4 regions of the Solwaraspora sp. WMMD791 genome follow, and region 4 is predicted to be linked to each of the others. Evidence: riboswitches for the same ligand, from Rfam matches in the RefSeq annotation. Region 4 holds a riboswitch; each other region holds the start of a gene.
What was found. A riboswitch is a leader RNA that binds a small molecule or an ion and turns the genes downstream of it on or off. The one in region 4 is predicted to bind cobalamin.
Positions count from the first base shown of each region.

Region 1: it holds a riboswitch for cobalamin, as region 4 does, so the genes downstream of both, cobN (cobaltochelatase subunit CobN) here and metE (5-methyltetrahydropteroyltriglutamate--homocysteine S-methyltransferase) in region 4, are expected to answer to the same signal.
Region 2: it holds a riboswitch for cobalamin, as region 4 does, so the genes downstream of both, O7623_RS05515 (CbtB-domain containing protein) here and metE (5-methyltetrahydropteroyltriglutamate--homocysteine S-methyltransferase) in region 4, are expected to answer to the same signal.
Region 3: it holds a riboswitch for cobalamin, as region 4 does, so the genes downstream of both, O7623_RS08185 (ribonucleoside-diphosphate reductase subunit alpha) here and metE (5-methyltetrahydropteroyltriglutamate--homocysteine S-methyltransferase) in region 4, are expected to answer to the same signal.

Region 1 covers NZ_CP120737.1:1,272,835-1,280,351, reverse strand. Annotated here, with positions in the region: gene cobN (cobaltochelatase subunit CobN) at 1-2,639, opposite strand, end outside; cobalamin riboswitch at 2,696-2,824, opposite strand; gene cobG (precorrin-3B synthase) at 2,942-4,213, shown strand; gene O7623_RS05430 (precorrin-8X methylmutase) at 4,210-4,848, shown strand; gene O7623_RS05425 (precorrin-2 C(20)-methyltransferase) at 4,845-6,368, shown strand; gene O7623_RS05420 (cobalt-precorrin-6A reductase) at 6,356-7,147, opposite strand; gene cobM (precorrin-4 C(11)-methyltransferase) at 7,144-7,517, opposite strand, start outside.
Region 2 covers NZ_CP120737.1:1,290,933-1,298,449, forward strand. Annotated here, with positions in the region: gene O7623_RS05485 (hypothetical protein) at 1-206, opposite strand, end outside; gene O7623_RS05490 (DUF2277 domain-containing protein) at 348-566, opposite strand; gene O7623_RS05495 (WHG domain-containing protein) at 683-1,243, shown strand; gene O7623_RS05500 (cobyrinate a,c-diamide synthase) at 1,306-2,700, opposite strand; gene cobO (cob(I)yrinic acid a,c-diamide adenosyltransferase) at 2,694-3,296, opposite strand; gene O7623_RS05510 (VWA domain-containing protein) at 3,296-5,299, opposite strand; cobalamin riboswitch at 5,380-5,507, opposite strand; cobalamin riboswitch at 5,620-5,797, shown strand; gene O7623_RS05515 (CbtB-domain containing protein) at 5,829-6,029, shown strand; gene O7623_RS05520 (CbtA family protein) at 6,046-6,804, shown strand; gene O7623_RS05525 (hypothetical protein) at 6,852-7,193, shown strand; gene adhE (bifunctional acetaldehyde-CoA/alcohol dehydrogenase) at 7,376-7,517, opposite strand, start outside.
Region 3 covers NZ_CP120737.1:1,883,122-1,890,638, forward strand. Annotated here, with positions in the region: gene O7623_RS08160 (ABC transporter ATP-binding protein) at 1-268, shown strand, start outside; gene O7623_RS08165 (oligopeptide/dipeptide ABC transporter ATP-binding protein) at 261-1,286, shown strand; gene O7623_RS08170 (DUF6596 domain-containing protein) at 1,304-2,614, opposite strand; gene O7623_RS08175 (YciI family protein) at 2,623-3,015, opposite strand; gene O7623_RS08180 (PadR family transcriptional regulator) at 3,113-3,742, opposite strand; cobalamin riboswitch at 3,873-4,097, shown strand; gene O7623_RS08185 (ribonucleoside-diphosphate reductase subunit alpha) at 4,233-6,626, shown strand; gene O7623_RS08190 (ribonucleotide-diphosphate reductase subunit beta) at 6,656-7,517, shown strand, end outside.
Region 4 covers NZ_CP120737.1:748,438-755,954, reverse strand. Annotated here, with positions in the region: gene metE (5-methyltetrahydropteroyltriglutamate--homocysteine S-methyltransferase) at 1-2,020, opposite strand, end outside; cobalamin riboswitch at 2,136-2,353, opposite strand; gene O7623_RS03225 (Gfo/Idh/MocA family oxidoreductase) at 2,474-3,592, opposite strand; gene O7623_RS03220 (ThuA domain-containing protein) at 3,562-4,272, opposite strand; gene O7623_RS03215 (alpha/beta fold hydrolase) at 4,463-5,293, shown strand; gene O7623_RS03210 (tetratricopeptide repeat protein) at 5,453-6,817, shown strand; gene O7623_RS03205 (hypothetical protein) at 6,789-6,935, opposite strand; gene O7623_RS03200 (WYL domain-containing protein) at 7,012-7,517, opposite strand, start outside.

The DNA.
Region 1 (7,517 bases), 520 kb from region 4:
ACGCCGAGTAGCGCCAGCACCTCGGCGATGTCGTCGCCGGAGGTCCGCATCGCCGACGTGCCCCACACCGACAGTCCCACCGAACGGGGCCAGTCACCGGTGTCGGCCCGGTAGCGGGCCAGCAGCGACTCGGCCATCGCCTGCCCGGTCTCCCAGGCCAGCCGGCTCGGCACCGCCTTCGGATCCACCGAGTAGAAGTTGCGTCCGGTCGGCAGCACGTTGATCAACCCGCGCAGCGGTGACCCGCTCGGCCCGGCCGGCACGTACCCGCCGGCCAGCGCGTGCGCGACGTGGGTCAGCTCGTCGGTGGTGCGGGCCAGCCGGGGCACCACCTCGGTCGCCGCGAAGCGCAGGATCCGGATGACCAGCGCGGCCCGTTCGTCGTCGCCGCCGAGCACGCCCGTGGCGACCTCGGTGGCGGCGTCCGGCCGCCAATCGTGCTCCTCCATCGCCGCGACCAGCTCCCGGGCGGTCGCCTCGGCGGCGTCGGTGCCGTCGCGGTCGGTGCCGGACTCGTCCAGGCCCAGCGCCTCCCGCAAGCCCGGCAGCGCCGCGACCTGCCCGGCCCACATCTGCCGGGCCCGCAGCATCGCCAGCACCAGATCGACCCGGGCCGCGCCGACCGGTGCCGCGCCGAGCACGTGCAGCCCGTCGCGGATCTGCACGTCCTTGACCTCGCAGAGCCATCCGTCGACGTGTAGCAGGAAGTCGTCGAACTCGGCGTCGTGCGGCCGGTCGTCCAGACCGAGGTCGTGGTCGAGCCGGGCGGCCTGGATCAGCGTCCAGATCTGCGCCCGGATCGCCGGCAGTTTCGCCGGGTCCAGGGCGGCGATGTTCGCGTGCTCGTCGAGCAGCTGCTCCAGCCGGGCGATGTCGCCGTAACTGTCCGCCCGAGCCATCGGCGGCACCAGATGGTCGATCAGGGTGGCGTGCGCCCGCCGTTTGGCCTGGGTGCCCTCGCCGGGGTCGTTGACCAGGAACGGGTAGATCAGTGGCAGATCACCGAGGGCGGCGTCCGGCCCGCAGGCGGCGCTGAGCCCGACCGTCTTGCCCGGTAGCCACTCCAGGTTGCCGTGCTTGCCGACGTGCACCACGGCGTGCGCGCCGAAGCCGTGCTCCAGCCACCGGTACGCGGCCAGGTAGTGGTGGCTCGGCGGCAGATCCGGGTCGTGGTAGATGGCCACCGGGTTGGCCCCGAAGCCGCGCGGCGGCTGCACCAGCAGCACGATGTTGCCGGTACGCAGCGCGGCCAGCACGATCTCGCCGTCCGGATCCCGGGACCGGTCGACGTACAGCTCGCCCGGCGGCGGACCCCAGTGCCGTTCGACCTGTTCGCGCAGCTGCGCCGGGAACTCGGCGTACCAGCGACGGTAGTCGGCGGCCGGGATGCGCACCGGGTTGCCCGTCAGCTGCTCCTCGGTCAGCCAGTCCGGGTCCTGCCCGCCGGCGGCGATGAGCGCGTGCATCAACGCGTCGCCGTCGCCGTCGGTCAGCCCCGGCAGCGCGTCGGGGCCGTCGTGCGGCCCGACGTCGTAACCGGCGTCGCGCAACGTCCCCAGCAGCGCCAGCACACTGGCGGGGGTGTCGAGCCCGACCGCGTTGCCGATCCGGGCGTGCTTCGTCGGGTACGCCGACAGCAGCACGGCGATCCGTTTGTCGCCGGCCGCGACGTGCCGCAGCGCGCCGTGGCGGACCGCGATCCCGGCCACCCGGGCGGCCCGCTGCGGGTCGGCGACGTAGACCGACAGTCCGTCGGCGTCGATCTCCTTGAACGAGAACGGCACGGTGATCAGCCGGCCGTCGAACTCGGGGATGGCCACCTGGGTCGCCGCGTCCAACGGGGACAGCCCGTCGTCGGTGGCCGCCCAGGTCTGCCGGGAGCTGGTCAGGCAGAGTCCCTGCAGGATCGGCACGTCCAGCTCGGCGAGGGCGCCCACGTCCCAGGCGTCGTCGTCGCCCCCGGCGCCGGCGGTCGCCGGTCGGGTCCCGCCGGCAGCCAGCACCGTCACCACCAGGGCATCGGCCTGACGCAGGGTGACCAGCAGCTGTGGGTCGGCCGAGCGCAGCGAGGCGCAGTAGACCGGCAGCGCCCGGCCGCCGGCGGCGTCGACCGCGTCGCACAGCGCGTGCACGAAGCCGGTGTTGCCGGCCAGGTGATGTGCCCGGTAGTAGAGCACCGCCACGGTCGGCCGGCCCGGTCCGTTCGGCGCGCTCGGGCGCTCCGACACGCCCCACTCCGGGGCCGGCTGTGGCGCGGCGAAGCCGTGCCCGGTGAGCAGCACCGTGTCGGACAGGAAACGGTGCAGTTCGGCGAGGTTGGCCGGTCCACCGTGGGCCAGATAGGCGTGGGCCTCGGCGGCCACTCCGGCCGGTACGGTGGAGAGCTCCATCAGGGCGGCGTCGGGCGCCTGTTCGCCGCTGAGCACCACCACGGGGGGTCCGGTGGCCAGCAGCGCGTCCAGCCCGTCCGGCCAGGCCCGGCGGCCGCCGAGCAGCCGGACCACCACGAGGTCGACGCCGGTCAGCAGGGGCGTGAGGTCGTCGACCGACAGCCGGGCCGGGTTCGCCAGGCGCCACTCGGCACCGCTGGCCCGTCCACTCAGCAAATCAGTATCTGAAGTGGACAGAAGTAGCATCATCGGACGCCTGGTCCTCCCTCGGGGTCCGCGCCCCGGGTCGTCGGTCGCGGCGACCGGAGTCTCCTGGCTCCCGGATCGAGGCTCGCCCCGGCCTTCCCGCCCCGTGGATCGGGGCCGTGGCCGTCGGTGGGGTCCGCTCCCCGGTGACAGTGGCGGGACCGCGCCGGAATCACACCGGCTTCCTCCACGTGCCGCCGCAGCTGGCTACCGACCACTGTCACGACCCGTGGACGTTTCGTCAAGGTGTGATCTATTCGCCGCGAGGGCGTCGCCCGCCGGTGGCAGCCCGTAGTATCCGCCGCGTGCCCGCCTCGCCGTCGCCGCCCGTCCGGGGCGGCCCCGACGCCTGCCCCGGAGCGCTGCAGCTGCATCCGGCCGCTGACGGTCTGCTGGCCCGGGTCCGCTGCCCCGGTGGGCTGCTCACCACCGGCCAGCTGACCACACTGGCCGCAGCCGCCCGTGACCTCGGCGACGGGCACCTGGAGCTGACCAGCCGGGCGAACCTGCAGTTGCGGGGGGTGGCCGCCGACGCAGCCGGGGTACTCGCCGGCAGGCTGAGCGCGGCCGGGCTGCTGCCCGCACCCGGACACGACCGGGCCCGCAACATCCTCGGCGCTCCGCTTGCCGGTGTGGACAGCACTCCCCGGTGGGACGTCGCGGCGCAGGTCCGCGCCCTCGACACGGCGATCTGCGCACAGCCGGACCTGGCCCGGCTGTCCGGCCGGTTCCTGTTCGCCGTCGACGACGGCCGGGGCGCCACCGTCGCGGCGCGCCCCGACGTGGGCCTGCTGCCCCGCGCGGACGGCCGGGTCGGGATCTGGCTCGCCGGGGTCGACCACGGCCTACGGACCGCGCCGACCGACGCGGTCCGGGTGGCGGTCGCCGCCGCCCGGATCTTCCTCGCCGACGGACGGGCCGTGGCCGGCAGGATCTGGCGCATCGGTGACCTGGCCGCTGCCGAACTGGCCCGGATCGTCGCGGCGCTCGCCACCACGCCGGGGGTGCACCGGACGCTGGCGGCCGATCCGCCGCCGGCACCGCGACAGCCCGGCGTACCACCGGTGGGCGTGCTGCGCCGCCCCGACGGTGACCACGCGCTCGCGCTCGCCGTACCGCTGGGCCGGCTCACCGCCGCGCAGGCCGACCTGCTCGCCGCCGCCGCCCCACAGCTGCGGATCACCCCGTGGCGGGCGGTGGTGCTTCCCCGGCTCACCGACGCACCGGGCTGGGCGCACCGGCTGCACCGCGCGGGCCTCGGCACCGAACCCGGGTCGCCGTGGCTCGGTGTCACCGCCTGCGCGGGCCGGCCCGGCTGCGCCCGGTCCCGGGCCGACGTGCGGGCCGACGCGGCAGCGACGCATGCCACGCGGCCGACCCCGACCGGCGGCGGCGGGTACCTGCCGGTGCACTGGATCGGCTGCGAACGCGGCTGCGGCACCCCGGCGGGACCGGTGCTGCGGGTGCTCGCCACCGGCGACGGCTACCAGGTGAGCGCGCCCGGCCGACCCACCGTCCACGTCCCGCCAGGGGCGGCGCTGGCCGCCGCCGTCCGTACCGCACGCGAGGAGCCGTGATGGACCACGTCCGCGACGGGGCCGAGATCTACCGGCAGTCGTTCGCCACCATCCGCGCCGAGGCCGATCTGAGCCGGCTCACCGCCGAACAGGCCCGGGTCGCCGTCCGGATGATCCACGCCTGCGGGATGGTCGACCTGGTCGACGACCTGGTCTTCTCGCCGCAGGTGGTGGCGGCGGCCCGGGCAGCGCTGCGCGCCGGAGCGCCGATCCTCTGTGACGCCACGATGGTGGCCGCCGGGGTCACCCGACGCCGGCTGCCGGCCGCCAACCCGGTGCTGTGCACCCTGACCGACCACCGGGTGCCCGCGCTGGCGGACAAGCTCGGCACCACCCGCAGCGCCGCCGCCGTCGAGTTGTGGGTCGACCACCTCGACGGCGCGGTGGTGGCCGTCGGCAACGCGCCGACCGCGCTGTTCCGGCTGCTGGAGCTGGTCGACGCCGGCGCCGGCCGGCCGGCGGCGGTGCTCGGCGTACCGGTCGGCTTCATCGGCGCGGCCGAGTCCAAACAGGCCCTGATCGACCACGGTGGACTGGAACACCTGGTGGTCCGGGGCCGGCGCGGCGGCAGCGCGATGGCCGCGGCCGCGCTCAACGCGATCGCCAGCGACGACGAGGGACAGGTGGGGCATTGAGCACGCGGCGCGACGGACCGGGTCGACTGTACGGCGTGGGCGTCGGCCCCGGTGACCCGGAACTGGTCACCGTGAAGGCGGCACGACTGATCACCGCCGCCGACGTGATCGTGCACCACAGCGCCCGGCACGGCCGCAGCGTCGCCCGGTCCATCGCCGAGCCGTACCTGCGCGCCGGACAGATCGAGGAGGCGCTGGTCTACCCGGTGACCACCGAGCGCAGCACCCACCCCGGCGGCTACCGGGCGGCGCTGGACGAGTTCTACGCCGACTGCGCCCGGCGGCTCGCCGCCCACCTCGACGCCGGTCGGACCGTGGTCGTGCTCGCCGAGGGCGACCCGCTGTTCTACGGCTCCTACATGCACCTGCACAAGCGGCTGGCCGACCGGTACCCGACCGAGGTGGTGCCCGGGGTCACCTCGATGAGCGGGGCGGCCGCCGCGCTCGGCCGGCCGCTGGTCGAGGCCGACGAGGTGCTGACCGTCCTGCCGGGCACCCTCGACGGCGGGGAACTGACCCGACGGCTGGCCGACACCGACGCGGCCGCCGTACTCAAGCTGGGTCGGACCTTCCCGGCGGTCCGCGACGCGTTGACCGCCGCCGGCCGCCTCGACGACGCCTGGTACGTCGAGCGGGCCAGCACCGGTGGGCAACGCGTCGCGCCGCTGGCCGACGTCGACCCGGCGACGGTGCCGTACTTCTCTCTCGCGCTGCTGGCCAGCCGACGCGGCGGCACCGTCCCGTCGAGCCCCGCCGAGCCGGAGCGGCCGGCCCGGGGCGAGGTGGTGGTGGTCGGCCTCGGACCGGCCGGCCGGGACTGGATCACCCCGCAGGCCCAGGCCGCCCTCGCGGCCGCCGACGACCTGGTCGGCTACGGACCGTATCTGGACCGGGTGCCGGCCAACCCCCGGCAACGCCGGCATCCGTCGGACAACCAGGTCGAGGCCAAGCGGGCCGCGCACGCGCTGCAGTTGGCGGCCGACGGCGCCCGGGTCGCGGTGGTCTCCTCCGGCGATCCCGGGGTGTTCGCGATGGCCACGGCGGTGCTGGAGGTCGCCGCCGAGCCCCGCTGGAAGGACGTACCGGTCCGGGTGCTGCCCGGCGTGACCGCCGCCCAGGCGGTGGCCAGCCGGGTCGGGGCACCACTCGGGCACGACTACTGCGTGCTGTCGTTGTCGGACCGGCTCAAGCCCTGGCCGGTGATCGAGCGGCGGCTGCTCGCCGCCGCCCGCGCCGATCTGGTGATCGCGATCTACAACCCGGCGTCGCGCAGCCGGACCTGGCAGCTGGCCAGGGCCCGGGATCTGCTGCTGGAGCACCGGTCGGCGCACACCCCGGTGGTGCTGGGCCGCGACGTCGGCGGCCCGGGCGAACGCGTCGACGTGGTGGCGTTGGCCGATCTGGATCCGGCCACGGTCGACATGCGGACCCTGCTGATCGTCGGTTCGTCGGCGACCCAGGTCAGCCATGGCACAGCCGCGACGCCGGTGGTGTTCACCCCACGGCACTACCCGGGCTGAGCACCGGTCGCCGCGGGAAGGTCGGCCAGCCAGGTCAGGGCGGATTCGACGTCGGCGACCGTCGGCGCGGGTGGCGCGGCGGCCCGGTCGACCATCAGCACCGGCAGTCCGAGTTCGCGGGCGGCGACCAGTTTGGCGTACGTCTCGTCGCCGCCACTGTCCTTGGTCACCAGGACGTCGATGGCGTGCGTACGCATCAGCGCCCGCTCACCATCCACCGTGTACGGACCACGGTCGAGTAGCAGCACCCGGTCGGCCGGCAGCGGCGGCTGCGGCGGGTCCACCGTACGGATCAGGAAGAAGATCCCGGCCAGCGGGGCGAAGGCGGCCAGGCTCTGCCGTCCGGTGGTGAGCATCGCCCGGGTGCCCAGCCGGGGCAGGGTGGCGGCGGCCGCGCCCAGGTCCGGCACCCGGTGCCAGACGTCGCCCGCACCGGCGACCCAGCCGGGGCGGCGCAGCACCAGCAGCGGCGTGCGGGTCCGCGCGCAGGCCCGCACGGCCGAGGCGGAGATCCGGGTGGCGAACGGGTGGGTGGCGTCCACCACCGCGCCAATGCGTTCGACCCGCAGCCAGCGGGCCAGCCCGTCCGGTCCGCCGAAGCCACCGACGCGGGTCTCGCCGTGCGGCAGCCGGGGCCGGGCGACCCGACCGGCCAGCGAGGTCACCACCCGCGCCGCCGGGTCGGCCGCCAACGCGGCGGCGAGCTGACGGGCCTGGGTGGTGCCGCCGAGAATGAGCACCCGGGGACCACCGGCCGGGCCGGGCCGGTGACCGGTCACCGCCGGCACCGGTCGGCGCTGTACAGGTGGCTGTCGGGGAAACCGGCGGCGGTGAGTACCGCGCCGACGACGATCACGGCGGTACGGACGATGCCGGCGGCGTGCACGGCGGCGGCGATGTCGGCCAGGGTGCCGCGCAACACCACCTCGTCGGGCCGGCTGGCCCGCGCCACCACCGCCACCGGACAGTCCGCGCCGTAGTGCGGCACCAGGTCGGCGACGACCGCGTCGATCCGCTGCACCGCCAGGTGCAGCACCAGGGTCGCCCGGCTGGCGCCGAGGACGGCCAGCTCCTCACCGGGGGGCATCGGGGTCGACCTGGCCGACACGCGGGTCAGGATCACCGTCTGCCCGACCTCGGGAACGGTCA
Region 2 (7,517 bases), 540 kb from region 4:
CGGTCGGCGGACAGGGCGTCCGGGTTGGCCCGCTGGTCGGCGATGAAGGTGAGGTTGTTGCGCAGCGCGGTGTCCAGTCCGTCGCAGTTCTCCCCCGCGTTGCCCAGCCCGGTGCCGACCGCCAGCCCGCCGCCGAGCAGGGCGGCAGCCGCCACCCCGATGAACACCTTGCGCGCCCGTCCGCTTCTGACGTCCCACCCGTACATGCACCCGCTCCTCTCGTCGCGCCGCTGCGCGATCGCAGCCCACCGACCGGTACGGGTGGCGACGCCGAGTGGATCTACCGCAGGACTGAAGTTTTGCTTAAGAATCCTCACAGAAGCGACGGCGGTGCCCGCCGCAGCGGTCTATCGGCCGGCGGGGGCCCGCACTACCAGGCGGTCCAGCAGGTCACGGCTGGCGGCGGCCACGGCGGCCACCGCCGCCTCGAACGCTTCGGCGTTGTGTGCGGCCGGCTGCCGGAAACCGGAGATCTTCCGTACGTACTGTAGGGCGGCGGCCTCGATGTCGGCGTCGGTCACGTCCGGGGTGTACGGCTCACGCAACGTCTTGATGCTTCGGCACATGCGTTCCATCGTGCCTCAGTCGGCGTCGCCGCGGGGACCCGAGTTGACAACATTGGCTAATGCTATTAGCTTTCAAGCTATGCTTGGTAGCTCGACATCCCGCGCCGGTGGCCGACGTGCCTAGGGTCGGCCTCACCCCGGACGCCCTGGTGGACGCCGCGATCGCCCACATCGACGAGCACGGCCTCGACGCGCTGACGCTCAACGCGCTCGCCGGCCGGGTCGGTGTCGCCGCCCCGTCGCTCTACAAGCACGTCGGCGGCGGGCTCACCGAGCTGCGCGCCCTCGTCGCCGTACGGGTGATCGACGAGGTCGCCGACGAACTCACCCGGCACACCCTCGGTCTGAGCCGCGACGCCGCCGTCGCCGCGCTGATGCGGGCCAGTCGCGGCTACGTCCGCCGGCACCCGGCCCGCTGGGCGGCGATGCCCGCCGACCCGCTGAGCCAGCCGGCCACGGCCGCCGCCGGCACCCGGCTGCTGGAGGTGTTCCTCGCCGTACTGCGCGGGTACGGGCTGGACCCGGCCACGACGGTCCACGCCACCCGCTGCCTGCGAGCGACCGTGCACGGCTTCGTCGCGCTGGAGGTCGCCGGCGGCTTCGGCCTTCCGGAGGACCTGGAGCAGACGTACGACCGGCTCATCGCCATGGTCGTCGCGAGCCTGCCGCGCGGCTGAGCGGGGCCCTCGTTGCCGTTCCACACGGGGCCGATGCCCGGCCCGGTGGCGACCGGGCCGCGTCACCGACGGCGCGCGGCGGCGACCAGCCGGGCCGCGATCTGCGGCCGCGCCGCCCAGTGCAGATGCAGGTACGACGCGTGCACCCCGGCGGCCACGAAACCCTCCGGCGCGCCCCCACGCCATCCCCACGCCGCCGTCACGCCGGCTCGCGGCGTCACCTCGGTTCGGTGGAACTCGTGTCCGGTCAGCCGGCTGCCGACCGGCACCGCGACGTTGTCGGTCAACGCCACCGCGTCGCGGTAGCCGAGGGTCAGCCGGGGCGTCATCCGGGCGTCCGCCGGCAGCACCCCGCACATCGGAGCACCATCGAGGGTGCGGCACAACCACAGCAGACCGGCACATTCGGCGACGACCGGTGCTCCGCTGGCGGCGACCGCCGCCACCTGCGAGCGCAACCCGGCGTTGGCGGTCAGCTCACCGGCGTACACCTCGGGGAAGCCACCGCCGACGACCAGCGCCGCCGTGCCGGCGGGCAGTCGCTCGTCGCGGACCGGATCGACGGTACGCACCTCGGCGCCGGCCGCTGTCAGCAGCTCCACGGTCTCCGGGTAGCCGAAGCTGAACGCCGGGCCGGCGGCGACCGCGACGACCGGCCGGTGACCGGCCGGGACCGGCTGCCCGCCGGCACCCGACCCGGCACCACCGTCGGGGTCGGCGACACGGACGGCCGCTGTCGGGGACCATACGTCGGACGCCAGCATGGGTGCGCGGCGCGCCACCGCCGCCACGGCGTCCAGGTCCACCGACGCGGCGACCAGTGCCGCCAACGCCTCGACCGAGGCGCGCGCCTCGACGGTGCGTTCGACCGCCGGCACCAGACCCAGGTGCCGCGACGGGGTGTCGACCGACGGCTGTCGACGCAGCACCCCGAGCACCGGGGTGCCGACCTCCTCACAGGCGTCCCGCAGGACCTGCGCGTGCCGGTCGGAGCCGACCCGGTTGAGGATCACCCCGGCGATGTGGACCTGACCGAACGACCGGAAGCCGTGCACCAGGGCGGCCACCGACCGGCTCTGCCCGGCCGCGTCGACGACCAGCAGCACGGGCGCGGCCAGCAGCGCGGCGACGTGCGCGGTGGAGCCGACGTCACCGGCGCCCACCCGGCCGTCGTAGAGGCCCATCACGCCTTCGATCACGGCCAGGTCGACGCCGGCGGCACCATGGGCGAACAACGGCGCGACGAGGTCCTCGCCGACCAGCACCGGATCCAGGTTGCGGCCCGGCCGACCGGCGGCGAGCGCGTGGTAGCCGGGATCGATGTAGTCCGGGCCGACCTTGAACCCGGCGACCCGGACCCCGCGGGCGGCGAAGGCGGCGAGCAGCCCCGTGGCCACCGTCGTCTTGCCGTGGCCGGATCCGGGGGCGGCGATCACCACCCGGGGTACGGCTACCACTCGATGCCCTGCTGGCCCTTGCGCCCGGCGTCCATCGGATGCTTGACCTTGGTCATCTCGGTCACCAGGTCGGCGAGGTCGATCAGCTCCGGTGCGGCGTTGCGCCCGGTGATCACCACATGCTGGCTGCCCGGCCGCTCCCGCAGCACCGACACCACCTCGGCGACGTCGATCCACCCCCAGGTCATCGGATAGGTGAACTCGTCCAGCACGTAGAACCGGTACGCCTCGGCGGCCAGGTCCCGACGGATCTGCGCCCAGCCCTCGGCGGCCTCGGCGGCGTGGTCGCGCTCCGCGCCGGGGCGCTGGATCCAGGACCAGCCCTCCCCCATCTTGTGCCAGGTCACCGGTGCCCCACGGCCCGACTCACCGAGGGTACGCAGGGCCGCCTCCTCGCCTACCTTCCACTTCGGAGACTTGACGAACTGGTAGACGACCACCGGCCAGCCGGCCGACCAGGCCCGCAGCGCCATGCCGAACGCCGCCGTCGACTTGCCCTTACCTGGCCCGGTGTGCACCGCAAGCACCGGCTGGCGACGCCGGGCCCGGGTGGTCAGCCCGTCGTCGGGGACATGTTCCGGTCTCCCCTGTGGCATCAGGCAGCCCTCCGCCGGTCGTGGACACCCGGACCCGTCGCCGACAACGCGGCCAGCGGCAGCCACTGTGCGGTGAAGCCGGCGGCGAGCCGGCGCGCCAGCCCGAGCCGCACCGGGCCGGCCTCGCAGTCGAGCACCACCATCGGGGTGCCGGCGAGCAACGGCGCCAGCGTCATCGGGTCCGGGCCGCTGGTCGCCCGCCCGTCGGTGACCAGCAGGACCAGCGGCCGGCGACGCGGATCCCGGCGGCGCTCGGCGGTGACGGTGGCCGCGGCGACGCGCAACCCGGCGGCGATCGGGGTACGCCCCCCGGTGCGCAGCTGCGCCAACCGGGTGACGGCGACCCCGTGGCTGCTGGTCGGCGGCAGGACCAGGTCGGCACCGGCGCCCCGGAAGGTGATCATCCCGACCCGGTCGCGCCGGTGGTACGCGTCGCGCAGCAACGACAGCACGGCGGTCTTGACCACGCTCATCCGGTGCCGTGCCGCCATCGAACCCGAGGCGTCGACCACGAACAGGATCAGGTTCGCCTCCGTGCCGACGAAGCGGGCCTGACGCAGGTCGGCGGAGACGATCCGCCGGCCACCACGCGACGCGGTGGCGCGTACCGTCGCCGGCAGATGCACGGCCGATACCCGCCCGGTCGGTGCCGTGGCGCCCACCACCCTGCCCCGGTCCGCGTGGGCGGCCGACCGCCGGCCGGGCGTGCCGCCATCGCCGAGTCCGGGCAGCCGCAGCGTCCGGGGCCGGTACGCCGGACCGGCCGCCGCCGGCGCCGGACCGGCCTCCGCCGAACCGTCCGGGCCGGTAGCCGAACCACCGGCGCTGTCGTCGTCGCGGCGGGCACCCTCCTGACCGTCGCGGCGCTGACCGTCACGGCCGTCACCGCGGCCGTCGCCCGCCTGCGGTGGAGGTCCGTCCGCGCTGGTCGGCGGCCTACCGTCCGGCGGTGCGGGAGGTCCCGGGGGCGGTGCGGGGTCCGGGTCGTCGTCGGGACACTCGTCACGCAACACCTCGTCGAGACGCTGTGCGTCGGCACCGGGCGGATCCAGCGGATCCCGTCGCCGCCGGTGCGGCAGGGCCAGCCGGGCGGCGTCGGCGACCTCCGCGGCCGTGACCGCCGGCAGGCCACGCCAGGCGGCCAGGGCCACGGCGGCACGGGCCATCACGATGTCCGCCCGCAGCCCGTCCACCTGGTACGCGAGGCAGATCCGGGCGATCCGGTCGATCTCGGCGTCCGGTAGGGTCACCGCCGGCAGGGCGGCCCGTGCCGCGCGTACCCGTCGTGCGAGTTGATCGTCGGCGGACCGCCAGTGGGCCGCGAAGGCCGCCGGGTCGGCCTCGTAGGCCAGCCGGCGGCGGACCACCTCGGCCCGGTCGGCCACCTCGGTCGGCGCGGTCACCGACACGACCAGGCCGAAGCGGTCCAGCAGCTGCGGACGCGGCTCCCCCTCCTCCGGGTTCATCGTGCCGACCAGCAGGAACCGGGCGGCGTGGCTGACCGACACCCCGTCGCGTTCGACGTGTGCGCGGCCCATCGCCGCCGCGTCCAGCAGCAGGTCGACCAGGTGGTCCGGCAGCAGGTTGACCTCGTCGACATAGAGCAGGCCACGGTGGGCGGCGGCGAGCAGTCCCGGCTCGTACGCCTTCACCCCGGCGCTGAGCACCCGCTGGATGTCCAAGGTCCCGACCACCCGGTCCTCGGTGGCCCCGACCGGCAACTCGACCAGGGCCGCCGGCCCGCCCCGGGCGGTGATCGGCGCGGTGTGCGGGCCGTCCGGGCAGGTCGGGTCGACGGCGATCGGATCGCAGCCGAACCGGCAGCCGGCGACCCGGTCGACCGGCGGCAGCAGGCCGGCCAGGGCCCGGACCATCGTCGACTTCGCGGTGCCCTTCTCGCCACGGATCAGCACCCCGCCGATACCGGGGTGCGCCGCCGCCAGCAGCAGGGCCTGCCGCAACTCGGGCAGGCCCACGATGGCGGTGAACGGGTACGCCGTCATACCGGGCACCAACTGGTGCGCATGGTGAATCCCTTCCGCGGGTGTCCACGCCCGCGTGCCGGTGGACCAGGGAGCGGCCGGAGTCTCCTGGCTGCCGGATCGACACCACGTCCCGAGCCTTCCCGCCGTCGTGGCAGTGGCTGTCTCATGGGGACGTGACTCCCCGGTCACAGTGGCGGGACCGCCCCGGATTCGCACCGGGTTCCTCCGCGTACCGCTCGTGCCGGCCATGCTCCCCTACCGCGAGCGCCACCGTCAATGTGGCGCCGCTCCCTGCGCTGGTCGTGGCGGTGGGCATTGTCCGGCCGGGCGAACCGGCGGTACGCTGCGCGAGCCACGGTGTTCGGGAAGCCGGTGTGATTCCGGCGTGGTCCTCGCCACTGTGACCGGGGAGTGTCCGTTCCACCACGCCACTGGGCCGACGACAACGGCTTGGGAAGGCGGGACGGCCGCGACGATCCGGGAGCCAGGAGACCGGCCGTGGCACGCACCGCATCGCCACGAGGCATGGACGAGAGGATCACCTGGCATGACTGCACCTTCTGTCGGCGGCGAGGTCACCACCCCCGCCATCCGCGTACCGCTGGCCGGCTGGCTGCTGGCCGCCGTCGCGGCGGTCGTCATCTACCTGGTCGCGCAGGACAACGGACTGGTGCTGGCCGGCGCCGCCGAGTTCGTGCACGAGTTCACCCACGACGGCCGGCACGCCCTCGGCGTCCCGTGCCACTGAGCGGGGGTCGGCTCCGATGAGCGGCTACCCGTTCGGCACCGTACTGCGTCGTGGTCTGCTCGCCGGGCTCGCCGCCGGGGTGGCCGCAGCGGCGGCGGCCCTGCTGATCGTCGAACCCCGGATCGAATCGGCGCTGGTCGTCGAGGAGGGCCGGGCCACGCCGGGCGGCGGCGGACACGGCCACGAGGAGGAACTGGTCAGCCGTGGCGTGCAGATCCTCGGTGGACTGGTCGCGACCGTCGCGGTCGCGGTCTGCCTGGCCGTGATCGTCGCCGTGGTCTTCGGGGCCACCCGGCACCTGCTGCCCGGCCGCGACGACTTCCGCCGGGTCGGACTGCTGGCCGGGCTCGGCTTCGTCGTGGTGGCGTTGCTGCCGGCCATCCGTTTCCCGGCGAACCCGCCCGGCGTCGGTGACCCCGACACCGTCAACCAACGCACCGGCCAGTACCTATCGTTCATCGTCGCGGCGGCGGCGGTCACCTGGCTGGCCCTGCTGGTGCACCGGCGGCTGGCCGCCTGGTCACGGCCGACGCCGTACCGGGCCGTGGCCGCGACCGTCGTCGCCGTCGTCGGCTACACGCTGCTGCTGACGCTCTGGCCGGCGACCGCTGTCGAGGTGCCGGGAGACGTACCGGCGGCGCTGCTGTGGGAGTTCCGTCTGGCGTCGCTGGCGCAGCTCGCCACGATGTGGACGGTCCTCGGGGTGGTGTTCGGGCTGCTGCTCACCCCGGCCCGGGCCGACCACCGGCGGCCGATCACCGCCGACGTCGCGTGACGGAGGGCGCCGACGCCGCGCGTACACCACTGGGGCAGTCGGCCCGGATGACGGTCTGCCGGGGGTGCTGCTGCGGCACCCGGCGCAAGCACCCCGACGTCGACCACGACCGCCAGCTCGACGTTCTACGGACGGCCGGACCAGTACAGGTGTCGGACTGCCTCAACGCCTGCGAACGGTCCAACGTGGTCGTGGTACGGCCGGCACCCCTGGGCCGCCTGCTCGGGGCCCGGCCGGTCTGGCTCGGCGGGGTGCTCGAGGACGCGACGTCGTCCGCCGTCGCGCGGTGGGTCACCGCCGGCGGACCGGGGCTGGCCGCGCCACCCGACCAACTCACCGGGCTGCGCTTCGCCGCACCCCGGTGGGGGAAGCCCACACCACCGTCCTGACGACGACGCACCGATGGCAGCCGGCCACAGTGCCGGCGGCCGACCGCCGTCTGGCACCGGCAAGCTCCACCGCGAACTGGTTGCATGATTGTGCAACCGCCCGGGATTGCGGACTTCCCGACGACGGCACGGCTGTGGGCCGGGACACCGCGCGGTGTCCCGGCCCGACGGACGGCGGACAGTCAGCCCTGTTCGCTGCCCGCGTCGACACCGGTGCCCGGGCCGGCGTCAGTGTCCGGGCCGGCGTCGGCCTTGCCGTAGTAGGCGGCCCGCATGAGCTGCTGCATGTCGTCGAGCATCGGCATCCGAGGGTTGGCCGGCGCG
Region 3 (7,517 bases), 1.1 Mb from region 4:
CCTGTACGCCGCGCCCCGGCACCCGTACACCATCGGGTTGCTCGCGGCGGTGCCGCGCGTCGGCGTCGCCCGGCCCCGCCGGTTGGCGACGATCCCCGGCCAGCCGCCCGACCCGACGGCGCTGCCGGCGGGCTGTCCGTTCCATCCGCGCTGCGGCTACCGGTACGACGACCGGGCGGCCACCGAGGTACCGCCGCTGCGGACCGTCGCCGCCGGCGGGCACCGGGTGGCCTGCTTCTACGACGTCCCGGCGGGCCGGGATGGCTGACCGCGCACCGCTGCTGCGGGTCACCGACCTGCGGGTGCACTTCCCGCAGCGCGGCCAGGGCCGGCCGGGTCGCCCCGCCGGGCCGGTACGGGCGGTGGACGGGGTGAGCTTCCAGGTCGGCGCCGGTGAGACGCTCGGGCTGGTCGGCGAGTCCGGCTGCGGCAAGAGCACCACCGGGCTGGCGGTGCTGCGGCTGGTCGAGCCCACCGCCGGCACGGTCACGATGGGCGAGGTCGACCTGACCGCGCTGAGTCTGCGCCGGATGCGGGCGATGCGCCGCCGCCTGACGATGATCTTCCAGGATCCGTACGCCTCACTCGACCCACGGATGTCGGTCGGCGCGATCATCGCCGAGCCGTTGGACGTGCACGGCCTGCACAAGGGTACGGCGGCCCGCCGGCACCGGGTCGGCGAGCTGCTGGAACTGGTCGGGCTGGACCCGGACCACGCCCACCGGCACCCGCACGAGTTCTCCGGCGGGCAGCGGCAACGGATCGGGATCGCCCGGGCGCTGGCCGGCGAGCCGGACCTGATCGTCGCCGACGAGCCGATCGCCGCCCTCGACGTGTCGATCCAGGCGCAGATCATCAACCTGCTGGAGGACCTGCGCGACTCGCTCGGCCTGGCGTACCTGTTCATCGCCCACGACCTGGCGGCCGTCGGGCACCTCAGCGACCGGATCGCGGTGATGTACCTTGGTCGGATCGTGGAGATCGCCGACCGGGCCACCCTGTTCACCCGGGCGGCCCACCCGTACACCCGGGCGCTGTTGTCGGCGGTGCCGGTGCCGGATCCGGCGGTCGAGCGGACCCGACAGCGGATCATCCTGCGCGGTGCGGTCCCCTCCCCCGCCGATCCGCCGAGCGGCTGCCGGTTCCGGACCCGCTGCCCGGCGGCGTTCGACCGGTGTGCCGTCGACGATCCGGAGCTGACCGTACGCGGTGCCGGTCACCTGGCCGCCTGTCACCTTCCGGGCACCGACGCCGGCCCGGACCCGCGTGCGGTGGGTGCCCACTGACGCCGCCGCCCGTTCGCTCAGCCGGGGTGGCTCGCCGCCTGCGCTGCGGCGAGGCGGCGTCGCAGGTGCTCCCGGTCCGGCTCGGTGCCGGCCAGCTCCAGCGCCTGCCGGTAGGCGTCGGCCGCGTCGGCGTACCGGCCGAGGCGCTGCAGCAGCTCGGCCCGAGCCGCCGGGAACGGGTGGTGCGACCGCAGCCGCGGATCGGCGGCCAGCTCGTCGAGGATGGCCAGCCCGGCGGCCGGGCCGTCGCGCATGGCCACCGCCACCGCCCGGTTCAGGTCGACCACCGGCGAGGGCGCGATCCGCGCCAGTACGTCGTACAGGGCGACGATCTGCGGCCAGTCGGTCCCGGCGACGTCGGCGGCCTCGTCGTGCAGCGCGGCGATCGCGGCCTGCAGCCCGTACGGTCCGGGCGGGCCGCCGGTCAACGCCGCACGGGCCAACGCACGACCTTCGGCGATCATCGGTCGGTCCCACCGCCGCCGGTCCTGCTCGTCGAGGAGCACCAGTGCCCCGTCCGGTCCGGTCCGGGTATGCCGGCGGGCGTGGACCAGCAGCAGCAGACCGAGCAGGCCGGCGGTCTCCCGTTGGGTCGGGAGCAACCGGTGCAGGATGCGGGCCAGCCGGACGGCCTCCTCAGCCAGGTCGAGGCGCTGCAGGTGCGGACCGGAGCTCGCCGCGTAGCCCTCGGTGAAGATCGAGTACACCGCCTGCAGGACGCCGGGGAGCCGCTGCGGCAACTCGTCGACACCGGGCACCCGGAACGGAATCCGCGCGTCCCGGATCTTGCGTTTCGCCCGGACGATCCGCTGGGCCATCGTCGCCTCCGGCACGAGGAAGGCCCGGGCCACCTCGGCGGTGGTCAGCCCGCCGAGGTGGCGCAGGGTCAGCGCCACCCGGTCCGGCGCGGGCAACGCGGGGTGGGCGCAGGTGAAGAAGAGCGCGAGCCGGTCGTCGGGCAGGTCGGGATCGACATCGGCGGCCGGTGCCGGGTCGGCCCGGTCCGCCTCGGCCTGCAGTACCGCCAGCCGCAGCGCCAGCGTCCGGTCGCGGCGGATCCGGTCCACCGCGCGACGCCGCGCGGTGGTCAGCAGCCACGCCCCGGGGCGGGTCGGCACGCCGGAGACCGGCCAGTGCGTCAGAGCCGCCTCGACGGCCTCGGCTGCCACCTCCTCGGCCAGGTGCAGGTCACCGAAGCGGCGCACCAGGGTGGCGAGCAGCCGGCCGTGCTCCTCGCGGAACACGGCCGCCACCGAGGTCCGTACCGTTTCCGGATCGGTGCCCCGCCCCGGCCCGGCGGGGTCGTCGGCCGACTCGGCACCGGTCATCCGGCCGGTCACATCCCGAAGTCGGCGACCGGACGCACCTGCACCGACCCCCCGTCCCGGGCACCGGGCGAGCGGGCCGCCCAGTCCAGCGCGACGTCCAGGTCCGGTACGTCGATGATGTCGTAGCCGCCGAGCACCTCGCGGCTCTCGGCGAACGGACCGTCGGTGACGATCCGCTGACCGTCCGCCTCGACCTTGACCGAGGTGCAGGTGGTCAGGTCCGCCAGGGCGTTGCCGCTGACCCAGATGCCGGCGTCCTTCATCTGCTTGTCGTAGGCGATCCAGTCCTCGACCGTGCACTGCGGCTCGATGTGGTTCGGGTCGTCGGTCGGTGGGCTGACGAACAGCAGCATGTACTTCACGTCGGGCTCCTCGCTGGTAGTGGCGTTGCCGTACGTCATGACGACGATCGGCGGGGCGCCGCGTCGACAGCGGAGCCGGGAGTTTCTGGCCGGACCGGCCGACCGGGTCCCGCCGCAACCTGCGGCGACCCGCCGACTACTCGGAGTCGGCCAGGATGGCGTAGAGCTTGCGTCGGGTCTCGTCGAGCACCTGGACCGCCCGCTCCCGCTGCTCCGCGGTGCCGTTGAGCATCACGTGCCGCAGCGCGTGCATCGTCTGCATACCCGATTCGCGCACGTCATGCCAGCTGTCGACGGTCTCCGGCGCCAGCTCGGTCCAGGGCGCGGCCTGCGCGGCCTGCTCGGCCTCGGGGCGGGCGGCGTCGGTGAGCGCGTAGCGCTTGCGCCCACCGCCGGAGCCTTCGGCGGTGCCGACGATCAGGCCCTCGTCCTCCAGTAGTTGCAGGGTGGGGTAGATCGAGCCGGGGCTGGGCCGCCAGACCCCGCCGGTGCGGGAGTCGAGCTCCTGGATCATCTCGTAGCCGTGCATCGGGCCCTCGACGAGCAGGGCCAGGACGGCGGCCCGCACGTTCGGCCGGCGGCGTCCCCGGCCGCCGCGACCACCCCTGCCCCAGCCGCCGGGGCCGGAACCCGGGCCACCCGGCCCGAAGCCGGGACCGCCGGGGCCGAAGCCGAAGCCGGGGCCGAACGGTCCGAAGCCGCGTCGCCCGCCGGCCCGCCGCCAACCGGGCGACCCGCCCGCTGTGTCGTGGTGGTGGTGTCTCACATCTGCCTCCGATATTCGTTGATGCATCCACGATATATCGGGAACAGATCGCCGACAACCCGCTTCGTAATGAGAGCAACGACACGCCGACAACGACATCTGGTGTGTCGGTCGGGACGGCACACCAGATATAGTCCCTGACGCAACTGGTTCGGCCGGGCAGCCAGCCCGGCCGAGGCAACAGGGAACCCGGTGGGAATCCGGGACTGCCCCGCAGCGGTGAGTGGGAACGACCGCCGTCATCACGCACTGGGCGCGTACCGCGCCTGGGAAGCGACGGCCAGTAGGAGACCGAGTCGCCTCGACCCGGTCACGCCCACGAGTCCGAAGACCTGCCCGTTGTGCCGGGTACGCCGTGTGCGTACCCGGTGGTCCGAGGCCGCGCGGGACGGTCGACGGCTGCGCCGCGCGCGTCGGGTGACCACCGCGTGCGCCCAGACGTCCGTGCTGCCCGCCGGCCTGCCACGAGCAGAGCCAGGAGGCAGCACAGGTGACCATCACCTACCCCACGGCGACCCCGTCGGCGGGCACACCCGGCCCGGTCCGGGTCCGCGACCAGGACGGCCACGCCACCCCGGTCGACCCCGACCGGCTGCACGCCGCGGTACGGCGCCACGCCGACGGGCTCACCGACGTCGACCCGCGCCGGGTCGCCGACCGGGCCGTCAGCGGCCTCTACGACGGAGTCACCACGGCCGAGGTGACGCAACTGCTGATCCGCACCGCCGCCGACCTGATCGGTGCGGACCCGCAGTACTCCCGGCTGGCCGCCCGGCTACTGGCCGCCTCGGTCACCGCGCAGGTCCGTCAGCAGGGCATCGACTCGTTCAGTCAGGCCATCCGGCTCGGCCACCGCCACGGGCTGATCGGCGACCGGACCGCCCGCTTCGTCGCCACGCACGCCGCCGTCCTGGACGCCGCCGTCGACCCGACCGCCGACGACCGGTTCGAGTACTTCGGGCTGCGGACCGTCTCCGACCGGTACCTGCTGCGCCATCCCACCAACCGACAGGTGGTGGAGACCCCGCAGTACTGGCTGCTGCGGGTGGCCTGCGGACTGTCCGACACCCCGGCCGAGGCGGTCGACTTCTACCGACTGATGTCGTCGCTGGCGTACCTGCCCAGCTCGCCGACGTTGTTCAACTCCGGCACCCGGCACACCCAGATGTCGTCGTGCTTCCTGGTCGACTCCCCCCGCGACGAACTCGACTCGATCTACGACCGGTACGCCCAGGTGGCGAAGCTGTCCAAGTACGCCGGCGGGATCGGCATCTCCTGGTCCCGGGTGCGCTCACGGGGTGCGCTGATCCGGGGCACCAACGGGCTGTCCAACGGGATCGTGCCGTGGCTGCGCACCCTGGACGCCTCGGTCGCCGCCGTCAATCAGGGCGGCCGGCGCAAGGGCGCGGCCTGCGTCTACCTGGAGCCCTGGCACGCCGACATCGAGGAGTTCCTGGAGCTGCGGGACAACACCGGCGAAGACGCCCGCCGCACCCACAACCTCAACCTGGCCAACTGGATCTGCGACGAGTTCATGCGCCGGGTCGACGCCGACGCGACGTGGTCGCTGTTCAACCCGGCCGACGTACCGCACCTGCCCGACCTGTACGGCGCCGAGTTCGACACCGCGTACCGGGCCGCCGAGGCCGCCGGGCTCGCCGTGCGCCAGGTTCCCGCCCGCGACCTGTACGGGCGGATGATGCGCACCCTGGCGCAGACCGGCAACGGCTGGATGACCTTCAAGGACCGGTCCAACCTGCTGTGCAACCAGACCGGGGAACCGGGCAACGTGGTGCACCTGTCCAACCTGTGCACCGAGATCGTCGAGGTCTCCTCGGACGCCGAGACCGCCGTGTGCAACCTGGGCTCGATCAACCTCGGTGCCCACCTGACCGCAGCTGCGACCTCGACCGCGGCCGGGGCCACGGCCGCCGACGTGGACTGGGCGCGGCTGCGCGACACGGTCCGCACCGCCGTCGTCTTCCTCGACCGGGTCATCGACATCAACTACTACCCGAGTACGCAGGCCGCGGCGTCCAACCCGCGCTGGCGCCCGATCGGCCTGGGCATGATGGGGCTGCAGGACGTGTTCTTCGCCCTCGGCCTGCCGTTCGACTCGGCACCCGCCCGGGAGCTGTCCACCCGGATCGCCGAGGAGATCTACCTGACCGCGCTGGAGACCTCCGCCGGGTTGGCGCAACAGTACGGGCCGCACCCGGCGTACCCGCAGACCCGGGCGGCGCGCGGGCAACTGCACCCGGACCTGTGGGGCGCCGAGCCGACCCAGACCGAGCGCTGGGCGGCGCTGCGCCGACAGGTCGCCGAGCACGGGCTGCGCAACTCGCTGCTGGTGGCCATCGCCCCGACGGCGACCATCGCCTCGATCGCCGGCTGCTACGAATGTATCGAGCCGCAGGTGTCCAACCTGTTCAAACGCGAAACCCTGTCCGGGGAGTTCCTGCAGGTCAACACCGCCCTGGTGGGGCGGCTGAAGGCGGCCGGGCTGTGGACGGCGGCGGTCCGTGAGCAGATCACCCGGGCCGAGGGGTCGGTCCAGCAGATCAGCGCCATCCCGGCCGAGGTACGGCGGCTGTTCCGTACCGCCTGGGAGCTGCCGCAGCGGGCGCTGATCGACCTGGCCGCCGCCCGTGCGCCGTACATCGACCAGAGCCAGTCGTTGAACCTGTTCATGGCCGCACCGACGATCGGGAAGCTGTCCTCGATGTACCGGTACGCCTGGCAGTCCGGCCTCAAGACCACCTACTACCTGCGGTCGCGCCCGGCGACCCGGATCCAGCAGGCCACGGTCTCCGTCGCGCCGGTCGACGCCGAGGCGGTGGCCTGCTCCCTGGAGAACCCCGAGTCCTGCGACGCCTGCCAGTGACGCCCCGCGTCCACCCGTTGGAGACCACGATGACACCGAACCCGATGCTGCTCGACCCGGGGATGAACCTGACCCTGCGGCCGATGCGCTACCCGCACTTCTTCGACCGCTACCGCGACGCCATCCGCAACACCTGGACGGTGGAGGAGGTGGACCTGCACTCCGACCTGGCCGACCTGGACCGGCTCAGCCCGGCCGAACGGCACCTGGTCAGCCGACTGGTCGCCTTCTTCGCCACCGGGGACACGATCGTCGCCAACAACCTGGTGCTCAACCTGTACCAGCACGTCAACAGCCCGGAGGGGCGGCTCTACCTGTCCCGGCAACTGTTCGAGGAGGCGGTGCACGTCCAGTTCTACCTGAACCTGCTGGACACCTACGTCCCGGACGAGCAGGAGCGGTCCGCCGCGTTCGCCGCGATCGACAACATTCCGTCGATCAAGCGCAAGGCCGACTTCTGCTTCCGCTGGATCGACTCCCTCTTCGGGCTGCGCGAGCTGCGGACCCGCGACGACCGTCGGGCCTTCCTGCTCAACCTGATCTGCTTCGCCGCCTGCATCGAAGGGCTGTTCTTCTACGGGGCCTTCGCCTACGTGTACTTCCTGCGGTCCCGGGGGCTGCTGCACGGCCTCGCCTCCGGCACCAACTGGGTGTTCCGCGACGAGTCGATGCACATGGCGTTCGCCTTCGACGTGGTCGACACGGTCCGGCGGGAGGAGCCGGACCTGTTCGACGACGAAATGGCCGAACAGGTCCGCCAGATGCTCGCCGAAGCAGTCGACGCCGAGGCCCAGTTCGCCGAGGACCTGCTCGGCCGGGGCGTGCCCGGGCTGTCGCTGGCCGACATGCGCCAGTACCTGCAGCACGTCGCCGACCGCCGGCTCGCCCAAC
Region 4 (7,517 bases):
AACCGATCGCGGCAAGGTCGTCGAGGACCTCCATCTTCGACCGGGACGCCTCGATGCTGGTCACGTCCGCGTCGAGGGCGTCGATCGCGGTGATCACCTCGCCGAACTCGGAGTAGCACAGATGGGTGTGGATCTGGGTATCGTCGGCGACGCCGCTGGTGGCCAGCCGGAACGCCCCGACCGCCCAGTCCAGGTACGCCTGCTGGTCGGCCCGACGCGGCGGCAAGGTCTCCCGCAGCGCCGGCTCGTCGACCTGGATCACCCGGATCCCGGCGGCCTCCAGATCCTGGCACTCGTCGCGAAGGGCCAGCGCGACCTGGTCGGCGGTCTCCGCCAACGGCTGGTCGGTACGGACGAACGACCAGGCCAGGATCGTCACCGGACCGGTCAGCATCCCCTTGACCGGCCTGCTGGTGAGCGACTGGGCGTAGGTGGACCAGTCGACAGTCATCGGCGCTCTGCGGACCACGTCGCCGTAGATGATCGGCGGGCGGACACACCGGGAGCCGTACGACTGGACCCAGCCGTGCTCCGTGGCGGCGAAGCCGGTCAACTGTTCGCCGAAGTACTGCACCATGTCGTTGCGTTCGGGTTCGCCGTGCACCAGCACGTCCAGACCCAGCTGCTCCTGCAGCCCGACGACATGTGCGATCTCGGCGCGCATCCGCTGGGCATAGCCGGCGTCGTCGAGGCGGCCGGCACGGTGTGCGGCGCGGGCCCTACGCAACTCGTCGGTCTGCGGGAACGAACCGATCGTGGTGGTCGGCAACTCCGGCAGGCCCAGCCGCCGCTGCTGCGCGGCAGCCCGATCCGAGTAGTCGCCACGTCGACGGTCGGCGGGGCCGAGAGCGGCCAGCCGGGCACGTACGTCGTCGTGCCGCCACCCGCCCGGAGCCTCCGGCAGCGGCGCGGGCAGGGTGGCGACGCCGTCGCGCACCGCCCTGCCGAGCAGGACCACCTCGTCGACCTTCTGCCGAGCGAACGCCAGCCGGGTGGACAGCTCCGGGTCGAGTCCGACCTCGACCGAGAGATCCACCGGGACGTGCAGCAGGGAGCAGGAGCTGGCGACAGCGACGTGATCGGCAAGCCCGGCGACGGCCGCCCCCACGGCGTAGGCGGCACGCAGGTCCGTACGCCAGACGTTCCGCCCGTCCACCAGACCGGCCACGACCGTCCGGCCGCGCAGCGGACCGGCGGCGGCGAGCCGGTCGAGGTTGCCCGGCCCGGCCACCAGGTCCAGCCCGACAGCCTCCACCGGGGTGTCCAGCAGGGCGGGCAGGGCGTCGCCGAGTTCCCCGAAGTAGGTGGCCACGAAGATCCTCGGCCGATGGGTGGCAGCCCCGAGCCGGTCGTAGACGCGGCGCAGCGCGTCGACCTCGGCCGCGGTGCGGTCGGCCACGTACGCCGGTTCGTCCAGCTGCACCCAGGCCGCGCCCGCCGCCGCCAGCGCGGCGAGGATCTCGGCGTACACCTCGACCAGCTCGTCCAGGCGGGCGAACGGATCGTCCCCCTTGGCCAACAGCAGGAACGTGGCCGGCCCGACCAGCACAGGCCGGGTGGTGATGCCCAGTCGACGGGCTTCGGCGTACTCGCCCAGTGCCTTGGCCGGGTTCGCCCGGAAGGCGAGGCCCGGGTCGATCTCCGGCACCAGGTAGTGATAGTTCGTGTCGAACCACTTCGTCAGCTCCAACGCCGGCTCGGCGTCGACCCCGCGTGCCATCGCGAAGTAGGTGTCCAACTCACCGAGCCCGAGCCGGGCGAACCGGGCGGGGACCGCGCCGACGGCGACAGCGGTGTCGAGCATGTGGTCGTAGTAGGAGAACGTGTTCGACGGGATCGCGCCGAGTCGGGCGTCGGCCAACGTCCGCCAGACCTCGGCCCGCAGCCCAGCAGCGATCTCCTCCAACGACGCGGCGTCGATGCCGCCGGCCCAGTACGCCTCGACAGCCCTCTTCAACTCGCGATTCGCGCCGATGCGCGGATAGCCGAGCACAGTGCTCTGGCCGAATGCGGTGGTCACCAATGGGTCCTTCCCTCGAAGTGCCCGACGGACACGGGAGGGGAGGAAGGCAGGTCGCGGCACGGCACCGACTTCCGCCCAGACCCTCCCGAGAGGCCGCCGGCGGCGCACACCGGGCGGTGTACGCAGCGCTGGCAGGTCTTCGGACTCGCGGGCGTGACACGTCGGTCGCCTACTGGCCGTCGCTTCCCGGACCTTGCGGTCCAGTGCTTCGTTGACGGCGGTCGTTCCCACTCACCGCTGCGGGGCAGTCCCGGACTCGCACCGGGTTCCCTCTTACGACGCCCCACCCCGGCCTGCGGGATGGAACGAACCAGCACCGCCCGCCATCGTACGGGCCGGGCGTCGCCCTCGACACCCTCAGCTCAGAACCGACCCCTCGACACCCGCAGAACCGACACCGGCGGTCCCCGGTTGACCACCTGCCCCGCACCACCAGCGGCGCCAGCGTCCTCAGTGCCCGGACGACGGGGCTGACAGCCAGTCCTCGGCCGGGGTGAACGGGACAGGCATCGGACGGTCGACCGCCGTCGTCAACTCGATCCGCCGGCCCTCGGCAGCCGACCGGAGCAGCGCGGTCATGATGTCGAGTACGTGCAGCGCGAGCTCGCCGCTGGCCCGTGGCGGACACGTCTGGTCAGCCCGGATCAGGTCGATCAGCCCGATCCCCCGGGCGGCGGCGACGTAACCGGCCCGTGGTGCGAGGGCGCGCCAGCCGGGGCCGTCGAGCGCGAGGTGGCGGACCTCGCCGTCGAAGGTGTTCGGATCGGGTACGGCGAGGGTGCCGTCCTCCCCGTGCACCTCGATCGGCGCGGCCGTCGTCGCGACACCGTCGAAGCTGGTCGTGAGGGTGGTCAGGGCACCACCCACGTGTTCCAGCACACCGGTCACGTGGGTGGGCACCTCGACCGGAATCCGCTGCCCGAGGCGAGGTCCCGAACCGATGACCCGGGCGTCGCGCAGCCGGCTGGCCGCCCCGATCACCGCCCGGACCGGACCGAGCAGGTGGATCAGCGCCGAGATGTAGTACGGCCCCATGTCCATCAGCGGACCGCCGCCCGGGGCGTAGTAGAAGTCGGGTTCGGGGTGCCAGCGCTCGTGCCCCGGGGTGACCATGACGGCCGACGCGGAGAGCGGGCGCCCGATCAGTCCACCGTCGATCGCCGCGCGGGCGGTCTGCGTACCGGTGCCCAGGACGGTGTCCGGCGCGCACCCGACGTGGACGCCGGCCGACGCGGCCCGGTCGATGATCGACCGGCCCTGTGGGAACGTGACGGTGAGCGGCTTCTCGACGTAGACGTTGCGGCCGGCGGTGATCGCCGCGCCCGAGATCTCTTCGTGTGCCGCCGGGATCGTCAGGTTGAGCACCGTCGCCACGTCGGGGTGGTGCAGCAGTCGCTCGACGCTCACCGCCTCGGCGCCCGGGATCCTGGCGGCGGCGGCGACGGCCCGGGCCGCGTCCAGGTCGGCCACCGCGACGACGCGCACGGCTGGATGGTCGGCGAGCGTGTCCAGGTACGCGCGGGAGATGACCCCGAGACCTACGACGCCGATGCCGTGCGGGTCGCCCACACCATCCCCCTTTCGATGACGGTACGCACACCCGGGTGCTCCAGCACGTCGAGGCTGTGTCCGGGAGTCGTCACGACGATCCGCCCGGCACCCCAGTTGCGGGTCCAGATCGCCGGCGAGGTGACCGGACGGTGCCACGGATGCCACGTCCGCGTCGGGTGGGTGGTGGTGGCCAGCACCTCGATCAGATCGTCGTGCAGCACCCAGTACTGCTCGGTGACCAGGTCGAAGTCCTCGATCCCGGCGGTGATCGGATGGTCCCGGCCCAGGTCGGTGATCGTGATCGAGTGTGGCAGGAAGTTGTCCTTCTCGCCGCCGCTGCGGTCACACGGCTGGATGCCGGGGTGGGTGGCGAACTGGCCGCCCACCAGGTGCAGGTAGTCCGAACAGGCACGGAACGAGTCGACGATGCCGCCGTGCCAGCCGGTGAAACCGGTCCCGGCCACGATCGCCGCGGCCAGACCCGCCACCTGCTCCGTGGTGATCTGTGACATCGTCACGCATTGCACGACGAGGTCGGTGGCGGCCAGTTCGGCGGCGTCGGCGTAGATCTCCGTCGACTCCTCCACCCGTACCGCGTATCCGCTGCGTTCCAGGAACGGGATGAACAGCTCCGTCGCCTCGACCGGCCGGTGTCCTTCCCACCCGCCCCGGACCACCAGGGCTCTGCGCCGCTCCACGCCCACTCCCTCCCCGGTCCGCCGTCTTGGGCAACCGCTGCCGCCCGTGCCGACACCCGCTTGCGACCATCGACCACCGTACCTGGCCGGCCCCCTCCTGGAGCCCTCCCGCCTCTCGGCCGGCACGGCCCTGTCCCACCTGACGGCGCTTCGTCCCATTCGTCCGCTCAGCGGGTAGGGTCAGCGCACTATGGAGCACTGGAAGCTAACCCAAGCGTACGAAAGCGACGCCGGACAGGTCCGGTGGGACCGGTTCGGTGATGCGGCGGCACCGCCTGTCGTACTGTTGCACGGCACTCCCTTCTCCTCCTACGTCTGGCGGCACGTCGTCCGGGCACTGACCCCACGCCACCAGGTCTACGTATGGGACATGCCCGGCTACGGCTCGTCGGAGATGGCCCCGGGCCAGGATGTCTCGCTCGCCTCCCAGGGCCGCACCTTCGCCGCGTTGCTGGCTCACTGGGAACTGACCGAACCGACGGTGGTCGCCCATGACTTCGGCGGAGCCACCGCGTTACGGGCGATGCTGCTGCACGGCGCACGGTACCGACGGCTCGCCCTGGTGGACGCGGTCGCTCTCGGCGGTTGGGGCTCGCCGTTCTTCCGGCTCGTCCAGCGACACGCCGAGGTGTTCAGCGCGCTGCCGTCCGCCCTGCACCGGGCGCTCGTACGGGAGTACGTCAGCTCGGCCACCGCAGGCGGGCTACTACCGGACACGCTGGAACAGCTCGTGCGGCCCTGGCTCGGAGACACCGGCCAAGCCGGCTTCTACCGCCAGATCGCACAGGCCGACCAGGCACACACCGCCGAGATCGAGCACCGCTTCGGCGAGGTCGCCATCCCGGTACTCGTCTGCTGGGGAACCGAGGACCGGTGGATTCCCGCGGCCGAGGGCCGCCAGTTGGCACGGCGGTTCCCGACGGCGTCCCTGCGACTGATCCCGCAGGCCGGTCACCTGCTACAGGAGGACGCGCCGGCGGAGCTCACCGCCGCCCTGCTCGACTTCGTCCGGGAAGGCTGACCATGGGCGGCGTCGGGAGTCGCCGCGGTGCGAACGGCTCCCGGCGCCCGGGCAACGCCTGCGGCACCGGCGGATAGACAGCGGACAGGTCATCGATACGCCCCGGGTCGGACTCTTGGTCACACCAGCGGACCGACCCGATTCGAGAGGGCGATTGCGATGAGAGTGCAGGACCTCGCCGTGGCCGAGCGCAGCTCGCCGGCGCCGGTGACCGCGCCGAACGACGCGCAACCGTGGGTCTCGGCGCAGCCGGAGCGCGGACTCGATGCCGGCTGGTCGAGGTCCGCCGACGCCGGAGTGCACGCCCGGTACCGACTCCACGATCTGGTACGGGTCTTCGCCCGGGAGTTGCTCAACTCGCACGTACCGGCTGCGGAGCGAGCAGCCGCGATGGAGCGGTATCTGCGGTGCCTGCTGTTCCTGGCCCGGGCCGCCCACCGCCGGGAGTACGGCGGTGACTACACCGTCCTGTACTCCGCGGTGGATCTATGGGAGCTTCCGCAACACCTGGTGGAGTCGCTACTCGCCGACCCGATCGAATGGCTCGCGTCGGAGCATGCCGGCCTGGTCGCCAGCGTCCGGATCGCCGCCGATCTACGGATCAGTGATCTCTGCTGGAATCTCGCCGTCGCCGCAGTGACGTTGTTCGAGGCGAAACTGCACCGCGAAGACTGGCTCCACACGCATGAAGTCGCGCTGGAGACCACCATCCGGCACGGCGACGGGTACGGGGAGGCGGCGGTGCGCTGCTCGCGCGCTGGTCTGGCGCTGATCGAGCAACGGCTCCAGGACGCCGAGAGCGACCTGTCACGGGCATTGACCTGGTTCGAGGGCACCGACGATCAACGCGGCCGGGGGTTGGCCCTGCGGAGCCTGGCCTCGATCGACCGCCTGCGTGGACGGGAGGACCGCGCCGAGTCGCGGTATCTGCGCGCCCTGCCGGACCTGCGTACCGCTGGTGACCGGGTGGCCGAGGCGCATGTGCTCATCAACCTCGCCCAGCTGCGCACCGACCGCGCGGAACCCGAGGAGTGCGAGCGGCTGCTACGCGCTGCCCTGACGATCTGCACCGATGTCGGGGCCCGTCGGGTCGCGGCCCAGGCACGGCACCGGCTGGGTCAGTTCTATCTCGCCCGGGGCGAGTACGAGCAGGCGGAGGCGCAGTTCACCGAGGTGCTGGAGACCACCACGACGACCGACGATCCGGTTGGCAAGGTCTACGCCTGGCTGGGGATCGGCGCGGTACGAATCCAGCGCGGGCAGCTCGATCAGGCCCGGGACGCACTCACCGAAGTGCTCGGACAGACCCGTCGTACCGGAAATCGTCTGGTCGAAGGGCGGGCGATTCTGATGCTGGCGGAGCTGGCGCTGCGGCACGGCGATCAGCCGACTGTGCGGCGGCGGTTGGTGGACGCCGAGGAGGCGTTCGCCGAGATCGGCGCGCAGCGGTGGCTGGAGCGGGTGAACGACCTGCGACGACAGCTCACGGAGCCGGTCAGTCCCACGGCGTGTCACCCGACGTGAGCGGGGCGGCCAGAGCGGGCGGGCCGGCGGTGGTCTTCCCGGCCTCCGGCCCGGTCACGACGGCGGTGAGCGCGAGCATGGCCGCGACAGCGGCGACTACTACCTTGTTGACCGTCATTGGAGGTTCCTTCCCTTCCGACGTCCGACCCTCGGCGCCGCTGTCATCAGGAAACAGGGGAAGGCATACAGGGAACCTATCTTCCGCCTATCAGGCGGGGCAGCCTCGGACTTCGAGCGGTTCCGCCGTATCGCTCGACGAGTGCGGTGCCGATCGCGGCCAACTGGTCCCGCACACCGGCGGGGCCGGTAACCTCCAGCCATTCGACCTGCCAGGCGAGCTCGCCGGCGAGCGAGGACTCGCTGTAGCCCCGGATCACGACCTCGATGCGGCCGTCGGCCGTGGGGCCGCCCACCTCGAGCCGGTCGCCGAGCGCCATCCGGAGCGTGCCGATCCCGTCGGGTGCGCAGACCGCCCGGATCTCGACGGGCATCCGCCGGCGGTCGACCTCGTCGGCGATCTCCCGCCAGCTCCCGGCGAGGTCGAAGTCCGCCGGCCGGTGCACCGGATCGTCGGTCGGGTCGACGGACGACACCCGGTCGATCCGGAAGGTCCGCCGGCCGGCCCCGGTGGTGGCGACGAGGTACCACCACGGGCGCTTGGCGACGACGCCCAGCGGGTGGACGGTCCGCTCGGTCACGG